One region of the Cellvibrio fibrivorans genome, then DNA from elsewhere that is predicted to be linked to it. Evidence: predicted binding sites of a transcription regulator. Region 1 holds the regulator's gene; the other holds the start of a gene.
What was found. Region 1 encodes LexA, which represses DNA repair genes until DNA is damaged. Its sites were predicted from a motif close to ACTGTNTNTANANACAGT; they were not measured.
Positions count from the first base shown of each region.

Region 1 (7,696 bases):
TTTGGTTTTCATCGCCAATTAATACGATAGCCAATTCATCATTCCAGGAGCGGATTTCTTTTAGGAGTTGCGCGAGGGATTGATTGCTGTCGCGGTAGTCACCAATCAAAATGGCAACATAATCTTCACCATTGTTTTCTTCGGCGACTGCCGCTTGCCAGGTATCGCTGGCTGCAGTAAGTGTGGTTTCGCTGAGAAAATCCAGCAGAATTTTTAAATCGTGTCTGCGTGACTGATTGTCGTCAATAACAAGAACTTTATTGTTGCGCCACATACCCCAAGACCTTTTTTCATTTCATGCCAAAATCTTGAATACGGGAAAAACTCATTCAAGACGGCGAGACGGCTTATTGGAGTAAGTAATAGACGAGGCAGTAGTCTTAGTCAAATTTATGGCGAAATGTTTTTGGCGTTTTAACAACATTCACTCAAGTAGAATAAATATTCGCCAAAAATATGCCTTTTATTTACTTTTTATCCAACAATATTTCACATCATTCTTCATGAGGATACCGATTAGGAATTACACAAAATATTTTTATGATTGCTCGTTTTATGATTGCGCAATTTATGGCTGGGTGGATGAAACCTGCGGAGCGATTTCATCCCATCCTGATTTAATGGTTTTTAGCAGTTGAATTGCCTCATTCACCTTTTCAGCATCATTTTGCACTGAGGCTTCCAATAACTTCAAATTGATGTATTCATAGAGCTGATCAAGACGCTCGGATAACTCCCCGGCACTCATATCCAGCGAGCTGCGCAAACCACCAACAATACTGATAGCTTTGCCCAACAGCTCTCCTTTGGCTGCCGGATCACCACGCTCGATAGCCCCTTGGGCAGCCGCCAAACGCGCCAATGCACCCTCAAACAACAGTTGAATTAAACGATGCGGTGAAGCATTGCTGACTTCGGATTCAATACCCAATTGACGGTATTGCTTCAGTGCTTCTTGCGGATTGTAGTTAGACACAGACTATCCCCTGCTAGCAGTTATGTTCCTTAAGGCTAGCAGGGCTAAGACGTTTTTGCGAGTTTTGCTATAAGAGAGTTGTTTTAAAAACCTTATGAGCTAGTACTTGTTAACACTTTTTATCACAAACGAACACAATGTTGGGTCGAAGCCCACGCCTCAAGTCGCGTGCAGCAGGGTCACCTCGCGCTGACATTGCGCAATCAGCCCTGCATAAACCCCCTTCAATTCACTCAGGGCACATACCAAAGTAGATCTGTCATCACGATTAGCAGCAATGACTTTATCAATCAACACCACGCAGATGCGATCCAGATGTCGCACTCTATCCCAATCCTCAACTTGTAGCGCTTTGGTTAATTCCTGCTGTAGGTTGCGCATCGCCGTAATACCAGCCTGACCACAATAGTCAGGCGCAGACACCAACTGAATCGCCATAACAAACTCCTCATTACACTTGACTGCCAATCGCATCCCAAGCGGTTTTTATCTCACCCAGCAAACGACCACATTCATCAAGGTACTCAACGTTGTTTTCGTAATTTGCCTGACTCAAGCGACGAATAATGTAGTCATATAGGCCATCGAGGTTGGCAGCTAAAGCTCCACCCTCTTTGTCATTCAGACTTCCTTGCAATCCTCCGACAATGGCTACCGCTTTACCAATCAGCTCGCCCTTGCGTGCAACCTGATTTTGCGCCATAGCACCTTTAGCTTGAGCAATACGTTCAAGTGCACCTTCAAATAACATTTGAATCAATCGGTGCGGTGATGCAGTTTCAATACTGGAATGTACTTTAACACTGGAATAATTTTGCACGGCAGAGTAGGAATTCATAAATCACCACAGAGTGTTTGAATTTTGTTTTGCTATTATCGGAGCTAACAGAACAATTCCCGACCCTTAAGCTAACGGCAAAATACCTAAAACCTTTAACCAGAAACTGACAATAATGCAAAAAACTATTCTTATAACCGGCGCATCAACCGGCATAGGCTTTTACGTTGCACATGAACTAAAGAAAGCCGGCTATCGTGTTATCGCCTCCTGCCGATCGATAGCAGATGTGGCGCGTTTGCAGCAAGAAGGACTGGAGTGCGTGCAACTTGACCTGGCGAATTCAACATCAATCCAGATAGGGTTTGCACAGGCAATGGAACTTACCGGGAACGAGCTTTACGGCTTATTTAACAATGGCGCTTATGGCCAGCCGGGAGCAATAGAAGATTTACCAATTAACGCGCTGCGCCAGCAATTCAATACAAATTTTTTTGGTTGGTGCGAACTGACTAATTTAGCCCTGCCTATTATGCTTAAACAGGGCTATGGACGAATTATTCAAAACTCTTCTGTACTGGGTATTGCAGCCATGCCTTTGCGCGGGGCCTACAACGCCAGCAAGTATGCTATTGAAGGAATTAGCGATACGCTGCGACTTGAGCTTGAGGGCACCGGCATCTACGTCAGCCTGATCGAACCCGGCCCGATTGAAAGCCAATTCAGAAAAAATGCTTTGGCAGCACTGCGAGACCATATCGATATTGAGAAGAGCCGTCATCTCGCAACCTACCGCAACGCAATCGCAAGGCTTGAAAAGACTGAAACAACAACACCTTTTACATTAGGCCCTGACGCTGTATATCAACGCGTCATTCACGCACTGGAGTCCAAGCAGCCGCAGGCACGTTATTACGTCACCGTCCCCACCTATCTGGTGGGTTTTATGAAACGCATTTTACCAGCGTGCTGGCTAGATAAATTATTGCGCAAACTCAGTAGTTAATTCATTTCTCATTCAGTTGTGACGGCTAGAGTTGATGAGACCACATGCAGGAGAAAATCATGAAGAAATACGTTACCGCACTATTGTACACAGCCATTTGCGCAAGCTTTTCCAATATGAGCGTTGCTGAATCCCTGCGCTGCAACACCAAACTTGCGCAAGTGGGAGATACCAAAGCGGAAGTGATTGATAAGTGTGGCGATCCGGTAATGACCGACAATTTCTGCCAACCCGTAGCAGCAACCACCCAACCACAGGGAATACAAAATGGTAACAACAACGTACAAAACAATATCGCTATCGCCACATGCGAGAACATAGACATCTGGACTTACAACCCCGGTAAGGGCAAGTTTATGACGCACTTGTATTTTGCACGGGGCCAATTACAGAGCATACGCTACGGCAACAGGGTGAAATAAGCAGCAGATTGAAAAACTATTGCACAACCTGAATTACTGTATATAATCACAACCACTGTACAAATAAACAGATTCAGGAGTGCGCCATGTCTGACTTAACACCCCGCCAGGAACAGGTACTACAGCTCATCCGCCAATATGCGGAAGAAACAGGTTATCCGCCCACGCGTGCGGAAATCGCCCGGATTCTCGGCTTTAAGTCAGCTAATGCCGCCGAAGAACACATCAAAGCCCTTGCCCGAAAAGGTGCTATCGAAATCATCCCCGGTGCTTCACGTGGGATAAAACTACCTGAACTGCAATCCGGCATCCCTATTATTGGCCGCGTTGCAGCAGGTAACCCGATACTTGCGCAAGAACACATCGAAGACTACTGCAACATTCCACAGAGCTTTTTTTCACCCACCGCAGATTTTTTCCTGCGTGTTCACGGCATGAGCATGAAAGATGCCGGTATTCTTGATGGCGATCTACTGGCTGTTCATAAAACCGATCAAGCGCGCAACGGGCAGATTGTTGTTGCACGTATCGGCGAAGAAGTGACGGTCAAACGGTTCAAACGGATAGGTAATAACGCACAGGTTGAATTGTGGCCAGAAAACCCAGAGTTCGAGGTCATCCTGGTAGATATGCGCGATCAGGAGTTTAGTATTGAAGGCCTTAGTGTAGGAGTGATTCGTCGTGACTAATATCGCCCGTGTAATACCCGCAACCACTACAACTCGCCAACAACCTGCCAGTGGTGTTACCGAACTGGTATTGACTAGTGATTCGCCTGAGCAAGTTGCGCTGCTGTTACCCATGATTGCATTTCTTAGCAACGCTTGCAGCGACCGCTGGATTACCTGGATAGCACCGCACAATATCAGCCGTGAGCTGCTGCAATCCTACGGTGTTAATACACGTTATATTCGTGTGATTCACTGCCAGAATCCGCAAACACTATTGTGGATCACTTGGGAAGCACTCTCTGCAGGCAATAGCCATACGGTGATATCAAGCCCGGGGAAATTGACAGATAAAGAACTTACACAGCTTGAATTGGCTGCTAAAACCGGCGGGTGTCAGGGATTACTGTTGCGAGTTCGTTAAATTTGCTGAGATTATTTAAATAATCAAATTTTTAAGGTAGGACAGATTACTTTGAAGTATTGAAGTAATGCAGGGAGGCAAGACCTCAATAATTGAACAAATAAAAAATTAAACAGACAAAACCATTCACCCATCGGTTAGTGCAACATCAGTTTTTCGGTATCACTTAGCTCTTCTACCAAATCATCCAGCATAGCTTCCGCCTGTTGATCAGCAATATCCCCCGCAGCCTCCATTCCCGCCTCAATCATGGCTTTGGCGACCATGAATTTTTCCTCGCCTAAAAAAGCCAGGGATTCTTCCGAAAAACGAATGGTTACCAAGGGTTCATTGCTCTCATCGTCAGCTCGCGCCAAAGCAACATCACCATTCAGCAATTCAATAATTTCGTAAAAAGACGACATAACTACCTCTGCGGCCTCAGCGCGAAACGGGCGCGCATTCTAGCACCCAATTATCTCAAAACCTATTCAAGAGATTTTTAGCTGCAAAGGCCTTTAATAGCTTCCTAAACCCAACAAAAAAACAAAAGGCCAACACAACGCTGGCCTTTTTCGCCCTAGACACGGTCGTGTTGCAGATTAGTTCAAACGCTCCAACACTGTCGTAATCCCCTGCCCCAGACCTATACACATGGTTGAAACGCCCAGATTCAAATCCCGATCCTGCATCACTGTCAGTAGTGAACCGGTAATGCGCGTACCTGAGCAGCCAAAAGGATGACCAAGGGCGATAGCACCACCGTGCAAATTTACTTTATCGTTCATCACGTCCAGCAATTTTAAATCTTTCAATACCGGCAAGGCCTGGGCTGCAAATGCTTCATTAAGCTCAACAGCGTCTATATCGTCGATGGTTAGATTGGCAGCTTTCAGCGCTTTCTCTGTTGAAGGCACGGGTCCATAACCCATGATGGATGGATCGACACCCGCAAGCCCCAGTGAAACCACTTTAGCGATAGGTTTTAATCCCAAGGATTTTGCACGCTCAGCCGACATCACCAGCATTACCGATGCTCCATCACTTAACTGTGAAGAAGTACCCGCTGTCACTTGACCATTTTTAGGATCAAATACCGGCGGCAATTTGGCCAAGGCCTCAACTGTAGTTTCCGGGCGGATAGTTTCATCCTGATCAACCGAGATTAAAAATCCATCGCTGTTATGCCCGTCGACCGCAATAATTTCGCGAGCGAATTTACCCGTCTCACGCGCTTTGGCTGCGAGCTGATGCGAACGCGCGCCGAACTCGTCCATTTGCTGGCGATTGATGCCATGCAAGAGCGCAAGATATTCAGCAGTCATTCCCATATTGCCTGCCGCTTTAGCGACGGATAAGCCCAGCAAGGGGTTGATGCTGACCGATTCATACATCGGCAAATGCCCCATATGTTCAACACCGCCAATCAAATACACATCACCCTGCCCGGCGCGAATATTCACCGTTGCAGTATGCAAAGCCGACATCGAAGAACCACAGAGGCGGTTAATCGTTTGCGCAGGAATTGTGTGCGGCAAGCCGGCCAATAATAAAATATTACGCGCTACGTTAAATGCCTGCTCTTCGCGCTGCATTACGCAACCCCAAAGTAAGTCATCAATGGTGTTTGGATCAAGTTTTGGATTGCGTGCAAGCAAGCCTTTAATAATTGCAGCAGAAATATCATCTGCACGCATATGGCGGAAGCAACCATTTTTGGAGCGCCCCATGGCGCTGCGGGCGTAATCAACAATAACGGCATCGCGTGGTTGTAAGCTCATTAGAATAACTCCTTAGCCGTAAAATTTTTGGTTGCTAGCCGCTTTGGCTTTGAGACTATCAGGCGCTTGGTAAAGTGCACCCAGAGCGGTAAATTTTGCAGCCATATCACAAAAGGTTTGCGCACCAATAAAATCAATCCAGCGGAAAACGCCACCACGGAAAGGTGGGAAACCTGTGCCATAAACCAACGCCATATCGGCTTCAGCGGCCGTCTCCACTATGCCCTCGTCAAGGCAGCGGGTTAGTTCGGTAGCCATGGGAATCATCATGCGTGCGATGATATCCTCGTCGCTTATTTCAATTGCACCCTGGATAGTAGGCTTGAGAATATCAGCCACTTCAGCGGCCGCCACTTTCGCAGGTTTACCTTTTTTATCCAGCTCGTAATTATAAAAACCTTTTTCATTTTTCTGACCGAGACGGCCCGCTGCAAAAAGCGCATCAGTGCAGGAAGTAAAATCGCGCTGCATACGATCAGGAAAACCATTAGCCATAACTTTTTCGGCGTGCACTGCGGTATCAATACCAACCACATCGAGCAAATAGGCCGGCCCCATCGGCCAACCCCAGGTTTCCATCAGTTTATCGATGCGCTGGAAATCCACTCCATCGCGCAGCAACATCGCAAAACCTGCCAAATACGGAAACAGTACGCGATTTACTAAAAAGCCGGGGCAATCTTTTACCACGATTGGTTTTTTACCCATGGCATTAGCATAGGCTACGGTGCGGGCGACAGCGTTGTCCGATGTCTTTTCGCCACGAATCACTTCTACTAACGGCATCATATGTACCGGGTTAAAAAAGTGCATGCCGCAGAAATTTTCCGGGCGCGCCAAACCTTCGGCAAGATAAGTGATAGAGATGGTAGATGTATTTGATGCGAGCACAGTATCGCTGCTGACTTTTGTTTCAACTTCAGCCAGTACGGCTTTTTTTACTTTAGGGTTTTCAACAACGGCTTCGACCACAATATCAACGTGCTCAAAACCATCGTACGTCAACGCCGGTTCAATGCGGTTCAACACATTACCCATTTCAGTCGCGGTTAATTTTTTGCGTTCGACTCGTTTACTCAATAATTTATTCGCTTCTGCAAGACCAAGATCAATCCCCTGCTGGGCAATGTCTTTCATTTTAATCGGCACACCTTTTAGTGCCGATTGATAAGCGATGCCACCACCCATAATCCCAGCCCCCAGAACAGCTGCGCGCGCGATTTTTTTATCGGCCTTTTTCTCCCAACCTTTGGCTTTTTTACCAAGAATTTGCTCATTGATAAAAATGCCCACCAGCGATTGTGCGACGGGGGTTTGTGCCATTTTTGCAAAATTCTCAGCCTCGGCCTGCATTGCTTCATCGCGACCTTTGTCAGCGGCTTTTTGCATCGCTTTAATAGCAGAAACCGGAGCTGGATAATTGCGCCCTGATTGCCCTCCCACAAACGCTTTTGAAGTTTCAAAAGCCATCATGGATTCAATAAAATTTAATTTAAGCGGCGATTTTTTTTGCGCGCGACGCGCCTGATAATCAAACTTGCCACTGATACACTGCTGCAAACAATTCAGCGCAGCGTCATGTAATTTTGCCGGTTCAACAACGGCATCAACCACCCGCGCAGTCAATGCAGCCTCGGCGTCATTCTCTTTACCAGCAGCAAT
Region 1 covers NZ_JAVDVX010000002.1:356,848-364,543, reverse strand. Annotated here, with positions in the region: gene J2X05_RS06405 (sigma-54-dependent transcriptional regulator) at 1-274, opposite strand, end outside; gene fliS (flagellar export chaperone FliS) at 569-976, opposite strand; gene J2X05_RS06395 (hypothetical protein) at 1,136-1,414, opposite strand; gene fliS (flagellar export chaperone FliS) at 1,428-1,814, opposite strand; gene J2X05_RS06385 (SDR family oxidoreductase) at 1,930-2,760, shown strand; gene J2X05_RS06380 (DUF2845 domain-containing protein) at 2,820-3,182, shown strand; gene lexA (transcriptional repressor LexA) at 3,269-3,871, shown strand; gene J2X05_RS06370 (cell division inhibitor SulA) at 3,864-4,274, shown strand; gene J2X05_RS06365 (hypothetical protein) at 4,412-4,678, opposite strand; gene fadA (acetyl-CoA C-acyltransferase FadA) at 4,856-6,034, opposite strand; gene fadB (fatty acid oxidation complex subunit alpha FadB) at 6,047-7,696, opposite strand, start outside.

Region 2 (7,696 bases), on a different contig from region 1:
ATTGGTGGTTGATTCTGATTGTTATACGTTTTCTTATCATAGAAGAGTATCTATCGATGCAGCAAAAGGCTAATCGCGTTACCCCTTTCCGAAAACTGTGCTCGTTTCAAGGGCGCGTCCTTAATGAAGCTACACCTGAGCACATCGCACGTTTGTTTGCGACTTATCAATGTCTCAATGAGTTAACCATTGGTGGTGGAGTTAATTATCAAAGTGTGTGGAGCGCGAGTCGCTACAGTGCTGTGTCTGCGCGTCAGGATGATTATTTATTAGTGAATCTGATGGCGAGCTATCCGATTAACGACACTTTCACTGTTGCTGTGAACGCCGACAATGCGCTGGATAAAAAGTGTTACTCATATTTATCCGCCGTCTCCAATCGCTGCGGTGAGCCGCGCAATATGCGTATTACCTTACGGGCGAATTTTTAAATGGTGCCTTATGGTCAGTACAGAAATGATGGCATTGAATGCGCGCGCCGATGCGGTTCAATTTTGGCCTGAAATGTATTTTTATGATCGAGCGGCGATTGTGTTGAGCCGTTTATTAAATATCGATGCGGGTGTGCGCTTTTGTCCGTTGGATGAACGCCGCTATTTGCGTGCGAATCATTGGCTGGATCAGCGCTGCCTCGCATTTTTTAATCAGCACCCCAAAGGATTGGGCGTTGAGTGCGGTGCTGGTTTGAGTACGCGTTTTCATCGGCTCAGTGAGCGGCATGATTGGCCCCAATTTTCCTGGGTTGATATCGATAGTGAAGAGAGTATTGCGCTCAAATCCAAAGTAATGCCAGCGATTGATAATTACCGGTTAATTGCCAGCGACCAACAGGTTGAAGAGCTTGTCAATGCAATCTATTGGGATAGATCAACCCCGCTGATGATTGTTATTGATGGCCTCTCACATGGAGTGGATGCTGAATGGTTAAAATCCTTAATGCAAATTTTGCTGACGCAGCGCTGTGGAAATACGCCAATCCGGATTTTTGTGATACTTGAAGCATCGCCAACCTGGTATGAAAAAATATTCAGTCGGATGGGGTTGCCTGCTTTAGGGCGATGGCAGTCGGCGTTTTCAAGCTTGGGAGGTGATATTCATTCAATTAAATATTTTGGTAAAAATACCCAGAACAATAAAGAGATGGTAATGGGGTTGGTGCTCAGTTACCGATGTTTCCGACAATTGCCCAAGCGTCGCTAACACCAACCAACTCAATACCGATGGCGATGGGACCGGTGACGTATGCGATAGTGATATCGACAATGATGGCGTTCTTAACGGAGTCGATAATTGCCCTAGCGTTGCCAATCTCGCCCAGGGTGATATCGACGGCGATGGAATCGGTGATAGTTGCGATGCCACTGAAAATATCGCCTGTGGTCCCACCGCATTATTTAAACCCATGAATCAAGCTGATGTTACTATTTCGTCGGGGGCACGCGGTGTGTTGTGCGTTGGCTGCGGTGTGTTGAATGCAAATAATATTATCGATTCCAGCCTCACCAACGCGGGCACGCTGGTAACCCTGGTCGGCACCGCAGCAGAAGTCTACGCCCGCGCAACCCATGGCCCCGCAACGACTTACACCGGCAGCAAAAGAGTTGGCGTTATAGTTTCAGCTCCTGTTGGTTTGCTGGATTTGTCGATTCTGGGAAAAATCAGAATCACTACACTCAATAACGGTACCCAACAACAAACCTTCGGTTTGGGTAGTGCGGTAAGTCTGCAATTGTTGGGGGTGTTTAACGAGCCGGGCAAATATCTATTATTAGTCAATACCAGCAATAATTTTGATTCAGTAGAAATCAGCCAGGGCGCGGTAGTCGGCGCGCTCAATTCACTTGACGTGTATGCCATGTGCGTAGCGCCGCCGCCATTATAATCGTTCCTCGGGGTATTTACTTTTCGTCCCAATAAGAGCAAGTCCCGCACCATTCTGGATTTGCACAATCTCACCGGCGTGGTGGCTTTGCCGATCTATGCCAGCAGTGGTTGTCCATATCAATGAATTTCTTACCGGTTTGCATTTGCAGCATTTTCGCCATTGGCTGCAGCGCTGGTTGTAGGTGTTTGGTGTTTTGGCCGGCTGAGTATGTATCGCCACCGGCTTTATCTTTTTTGTGAAAAAGCGCAAGCGCCAACACGCCAAAGAGCAAAGCAAAGGTGCTCGGGTAGTGGATGCACTCGCGGTTACAGCTGTGACCGGAATGCTGATCGCCAACCGATTATTCCCCAACACCTTTCCAACAGGTTGGCCTGGTGTCCGCGCTTGCTCACTTACCACGTTAGTTGGGCGGCACCGGCGAACTAATCGCCGGTGCCATTCCGCCTCGTGCAATTGTTGATATAGTTGCCAGGCTTGAATATTTCGTTTTTTTAACCCTCACAGGAAACGGCTTGATGAAAACGTTGATCTCCTTTTTATTGGTTGGTGTGTTATGCAATATTCCAGTGGCAATGGCGCATGAAGGCCATGATCACAGTTTCATTACCGAACCCGCTGCCATTATTGTTGGAAAGGATTATTCAGTGCAGTTAACTCAGGAAGATGGTGGGTTTGGTTTCGGTAAGCTTCCTGAAAGCTGGCGTAACGTACCTGCCAAAAATGCAAAGCTGCACAGGAAAGGTGATGGCTACTGCATAGTTGCTGTCACTAACGACATTGAGCAAAAGACCTTGTATGTGCTGATGACATCCAATGGCGACGTGTCCAATGCGAACTTTACCGGCGAGTTCAAAGGCCTGGAGTAATAAGCATTGACTCAAAAGTACTGTATAAAAGGCTAGTACTGTTTGCGCATACAGTTTTTTGCTGTATGCTATCCCCAATGGTGTGATCTTGAATCTACCTGGTTGCAAAAAGAGCGACCCTAAAGAGCTGCCGGATAGAGTGGTTCAACAGATTTCATAGTAATTTCATAACAACGTGTTTCATTATTTTTTATGTTGAGGTGTCAGATGGATGCGAATAAAGAGAAGGCGCTGCAGGCCGCATTGAGCCAAATCGAACGTCAATTTGGTAAAGGTACCGTGATGCGTATGGGCGACAAAGAGCAAGTCGCCATTCCTGCAATTTCTACCGGTTCCCTTGGGCTTGATGTGGCGCTGGGGATTGGCGGCTTACCTAAAGGCCGGATTATTGAAATCTACGGCCCTGAATCTTCCGGCAAAACAACCCTGACGCTGCAAGTTATTGCTGAGGCCCAGCGCGCCGGCGGTACTTGTGCGTTTATCGATGCCGAACATGCGCTCGATCCTATTTATGCATCCAAGCTCGGCGTCAATGTCGAAGACTTGATTATCTCCCAGCCGGATACCGGCGAGCAGGCCTTGGAAGTCACCGATATGCTGGTGCGCTCTGGCGCGGTTGATGTATTGGTGGTCGATTCGGTTGCTGCTTTGACACCTCGCGCAGAAATCGAAGGCGAAATGGGTGATCACCATGTGGGTCTGCAGGCACGTTTGATGTCGCAAGCGTTGCGCAAAATTACCGGTAATATCAAAAACGCCAACTGCCTGGTGATTTTTATCAATCAGATCCGTATGAAAATCGGTGTTATGTTCGGTAACCCTGAAACCACTACGGGTGGTAATGCGTTGAAATTCTATGCATCTGTGCGTTTGGATATCCGCCGTATAGGTGCCGTGAAAGAGGGTGAAGAAGTCATCGGTTCAGAAACCCGTGTAAAAGTGGTGAAGAACAAGGTTGCACCACCATTTAAACAAGCTGAATTCCAGATCCTTTATGGCTCGGGAATTAACCGCATGGGCGAAATTGTTGATTATGGCGTTAAGCTGGGTTTAATCGATAAGGCCGGAGCTTGGTACAGTTATCAGGGTAACAAGATTGGTCAAGGTAAAAACAATGTGATGAAGTTTTTACAGGAAAATCCGGTTATTTCCAAAGAGCTTGAGCACAAAGTCAGAACGGAACTCCTGGCTACCCCGGCACTCTCATTAAGTCCAGGTGGTAGTGAAGTGACTGACGATGTGGAAATGTAAGTACCTGTAGGGCTGTTAAAAACCTCCGTTTGCGTTTGGGCAGCGGAGGTTTTTGTATTTAAATCTGTGCGCTTGCATTGATTAATGCTACTCACTATGTTGTGGCTACAGTGGTAAACTGGAATTGAAAATTTGCACAAAATTAATAGGGTGGATGTGTAAGTTAAGACGATATTCGATATTCAGTCAGGCGATATTAAAGGTGGTGTTAGTAATGAAACAAATAGGTGTGTTGTTGGTAGCGTTAAGCGCATTGGTTTTTGCTGGTTGCACCACGCAGCCCAGAGTAGAAACGGACCATCAAGCGGATTTTGATTTTTCATCACTAAAGACTTTTGATGTGGCGGAGACCAAGCAGGACACTAAAGATAGTATTCTGGTTTCGCCGTTTACCTTGAGCCATATTCATTCTGCGTTGGAAGGTGAGTTAGGTAAGCGCTATCAAAATGCGGCGACAGGCGCAAAACCTGATTTTATTGTGAGTTATCACGTGGTCATCGAAGAGAAGATCGATCCCCGCAGCTACGATGATCTTTACGGGTTTGGCTACTATGGCCGCCCTTATCGCTATCCATCACCTTTCTTTCATGGTCCGGGTACTGGTTTGCGCGTGTACAATCAAGGCAGCTTGATTATTGATGTTGTCGATGCAAAAACTGAAAAGCCTATTTGGCGTGGAGTTTCCGAGAAACGTTTAAGTCGCAGTATGGCGCCCCAGCAACAGCGTGAAGTGTTGAGTCGTGCTGTCACAGAGGTAATTGCCCAGTTTCCACCGGTTAATTAAGCCCGTGGTGCAATGATCCAAATGGCCGCTGTTGCGGCCATTTTTATTAGCACTGGATTTATTCTATGCAACAAGTAGTCCCTGGGGTAGTCCCTACATTAAGTGACATTCGCTTCAACGCGATGAACCTTTTAGCGCTGCGCGAACATTCTGCTAAAGAGTTGAAAGAGAAGTTAGGGCGCAAATTTGCAACTGTGGAGTTGATTGACGAGGCTATTGCGGGGTTGATCGAGCTAAATCTGCAATCCGATGAGCGCTTTGCCCAAGCTTTTGTTGCCATGCGTCAGAGGCAGGGGAAGGGGCCGGTTATTATTAAGATGGAATTGCGTGAAAAGGGTGTTGATCCCGGACTGATTGGCCGGTTTGTCGATGATGCTGATGTTTTGTGGTTTGAGCTTGCACATGACACATGGCGGAAAAAATTTCGCGGCACTATACCTGCTGATGCCCGCGAGCGGGCAAAGCAAATGCGCTTTTTACACTCGCGCGGCTTTTCCAGCCGCCATATCCAGGCAGTATTTACTGTAGCAACTAGCGACGACTGGTGAAAATCCGGCTTATGTGGCTGTTTGCTGATGTGTTTCTTCTTTGTTCTAATTATTTGATTCGTCTACAGGTTTGCTACTCCGGCGAGCTTTTCATTGAGCCGAAAAGGCCTTTCTGTTACTCTGGCGCCCCGTCCTGAACGATAAATCCCCCTGCCTCGCAACGAGCGCTGCTGTTGGCATTTATCTCCATTCCGCTCCGCATTTTTCACAGTTAATCAGGTTTTACATGACGCGCTATATATTCGTAACTGGTGGTGTTGTTTCCTCATTGGGCAAAGGCATCGCCTCGGCTTCCCTGGCGGCGATCCTTGAGGCTCGTGGCCTCAAAGTAACCATCATGAAGCTCGACCCCTATATCAACGTAGATCCGGGCACTATGAGCCCCTTCCAGCATGGAGAGGTGTTTGTTACCGAAGATGGCGCCGAGACAGATCTGGATCTGGGTCACTACGAGCGTTTTATCCGTACCAAAATGACGCGTCGCAACAACTTCACTACTGGCCGCGTGTACGAGACAGTGTTGCGCAAAGAGCGCCGTGGTGATTATTTGGGCGGCACCGTACAGGTTATTCCCCATATTACCGATGAAATCAAGCGCCGCATTCTTGAAGGTGGACGCGATGTTGATGTCGCTTTGGTTGAGATCGGCGGTACTGTTGGCGATATCGAATCCCAACCCTTTCTGGAAGCGGTGCGCCAGCTAAAAGTAGAAATGGGTTCCCGTGCTTTGTTGATGCATTTGACCCTTGTGCCTTATATCGCCACCGCTGGCGAAACCAAAACCAAGCCAACCCAGCACTCGGTGAAAGAGTTGCGTTCAATCGGTTTGCAGCCAGATATTTTGCTATGCCGCTCTGAACGCTTGGTGGACGAGGACTCGCGCCGCAAAATTTCTCTGTTCACCAACGTGGCCGAGCGTGCGGTCGTGCCGCTTCCCGATGCAGACACCATTTATTCGATTCCCCGTCTACTGCAAAGCTATGGTTTGGATCAGATTGTTGTTGAGCTGCTGGGTTTGCAGTGTCCCGTCGCTGACTTGAGTGAGTGGGACAAGGTAGTGGAAGGTAAATTAAATCCAGTGAACTCCGTTACTATTTCCATGGTTGGTAAATACATGGAATTACTGGACGCCTACAAGTCGCTAATTGAAGCGCTGACTCATGCGGGTATACATACCCATACCAAAGTGAACATTAATTACATCGATGCCGAGCGTGTTGAAAATGAAGGCGTAGATATTTTAAAAGATGCCGATGCGATTTTGGTTCCCGGTGGTTTTGGTGAGCGCGGCGTGGAGGGCAAATTAATGGCCGTTCAGTATGCGCGCGAAAATAAAGTGCCATATCTCGGGATTTGCTTGGGGATGCAATCAGTTGTGATTGAATTTGCACGCAATGTGTTGGGTTTGAAAGGTGCCAATTCTACAGAGTTTGATCGCAATTCCCCGCATCCGGTTATCGGTTTGATTACCGAGTGGATCACCTCGGAAGGCGAAGTTGAAAAGCGTGATGAGTCCTCTGACCTTGGTGGTACCATGCGTTTGGGTGCACAAGAATGCCGCTTGGTTGCCGGTTCAAATGCGCGCAAAGTTTATGGCGCCGATGTGATTGTTGAGCGCCATCGCCATCGCTATGAAGTTAACAACAATTATGTTGATCAATTGCAAAAAGCCGGTTTGAAAATCGGCGGTTGGTCGGCCGATGATACCTTGGTAGAGATGGTAGAAATTCCAGATCACCCCTGGTTTGTTGCTTGTCAATTCCACCCGGAATTTACCTCTACTCCGCGCGATGGACATCCATTGTTTACGGCGTTTGTAAAAGCGGCTTTGGCAAATAAAAAATAATCTTGGGGCGCAGATACATGCGCCCCTTTTTGTAAAGATTATTGATTGATTTTAAAACTATTCTGAAAGGAATACCTGTGTCTCAAGAAATAGTAAAAGTTGGCAATCTGAGTGTTGGTAATTCACTGCCGTTTGTATTGTTTGGTGGCATGAATGTACTTGAATCGCGCGATATGGCCATGCATGTGGCAGAAACTTATGTGCAGGTTACGCAAAAGCTTGGAATTCCCTACGTTTTTAAAGCTTCATTTGATAAGGCAAATCGCTCTTCCATTCACTCCTACCGCGGGCCGGGAATGGAAGAGGGGTTGAAGATTTTTCAAGAGATCAAACAAACCTTTAATATCCCAGTGATTACTGATGTGCACGAAATTTATCAATGTGCACCTGTTGCGGAAGTTGCAGATGTTATTCAATTACCTGCTTTTCTCGCCCGTCAAACGGATTTGGTCGTCGCTATGGCCAAAACCGGCGCGGTGATTAATATCAAAAAACCGCAATTCTTAAGCCCAGGCC
Region 2 covers NZ_JAVDVX010000003.1:428,090-435,785, forward strand. Annotated here, with positions in the region: gene J2X05_RS10365 (TonB-dependent receptor domain-containing protein) at 1-431, shown strand, start outside; gene J2X05_RS10370 (hypothetical protein) at 442-1,200, shown strand; partial or broken gene J2X05_RS10375 (thrombospondin type 3 repeat-containing protein) at 1,229-1,306, shown strand; gene J2X05_RS10380 (hypothetical protein) at 1,403-1,882, shown strand; gene J2X05_RS10385 (DUF6488 family protein) at 2,401-2,751, shown strand; gene recA (recombinase RecA) at 2,959-4,002, shown strand; gene J2X05_RS10395 (DUF4136 domain-containing protein) at 4,217-4,786, shown strand; gene J2X05_RS10400 (regulatory protein RecX) at 4,852-5,334, shown strand; gene pyrG (CTP synthase) at 5,561-7,180, shown strand; gene kdsA (3-deoxy-8-phosphooctulonate synthase) at 7,258-7,696, shown strand, end outside.
Region 2: recA (recombinase RecA) is a predicted target of LexA. The motif match lies at 2,789-2,806, and genes of this name have one in related genera.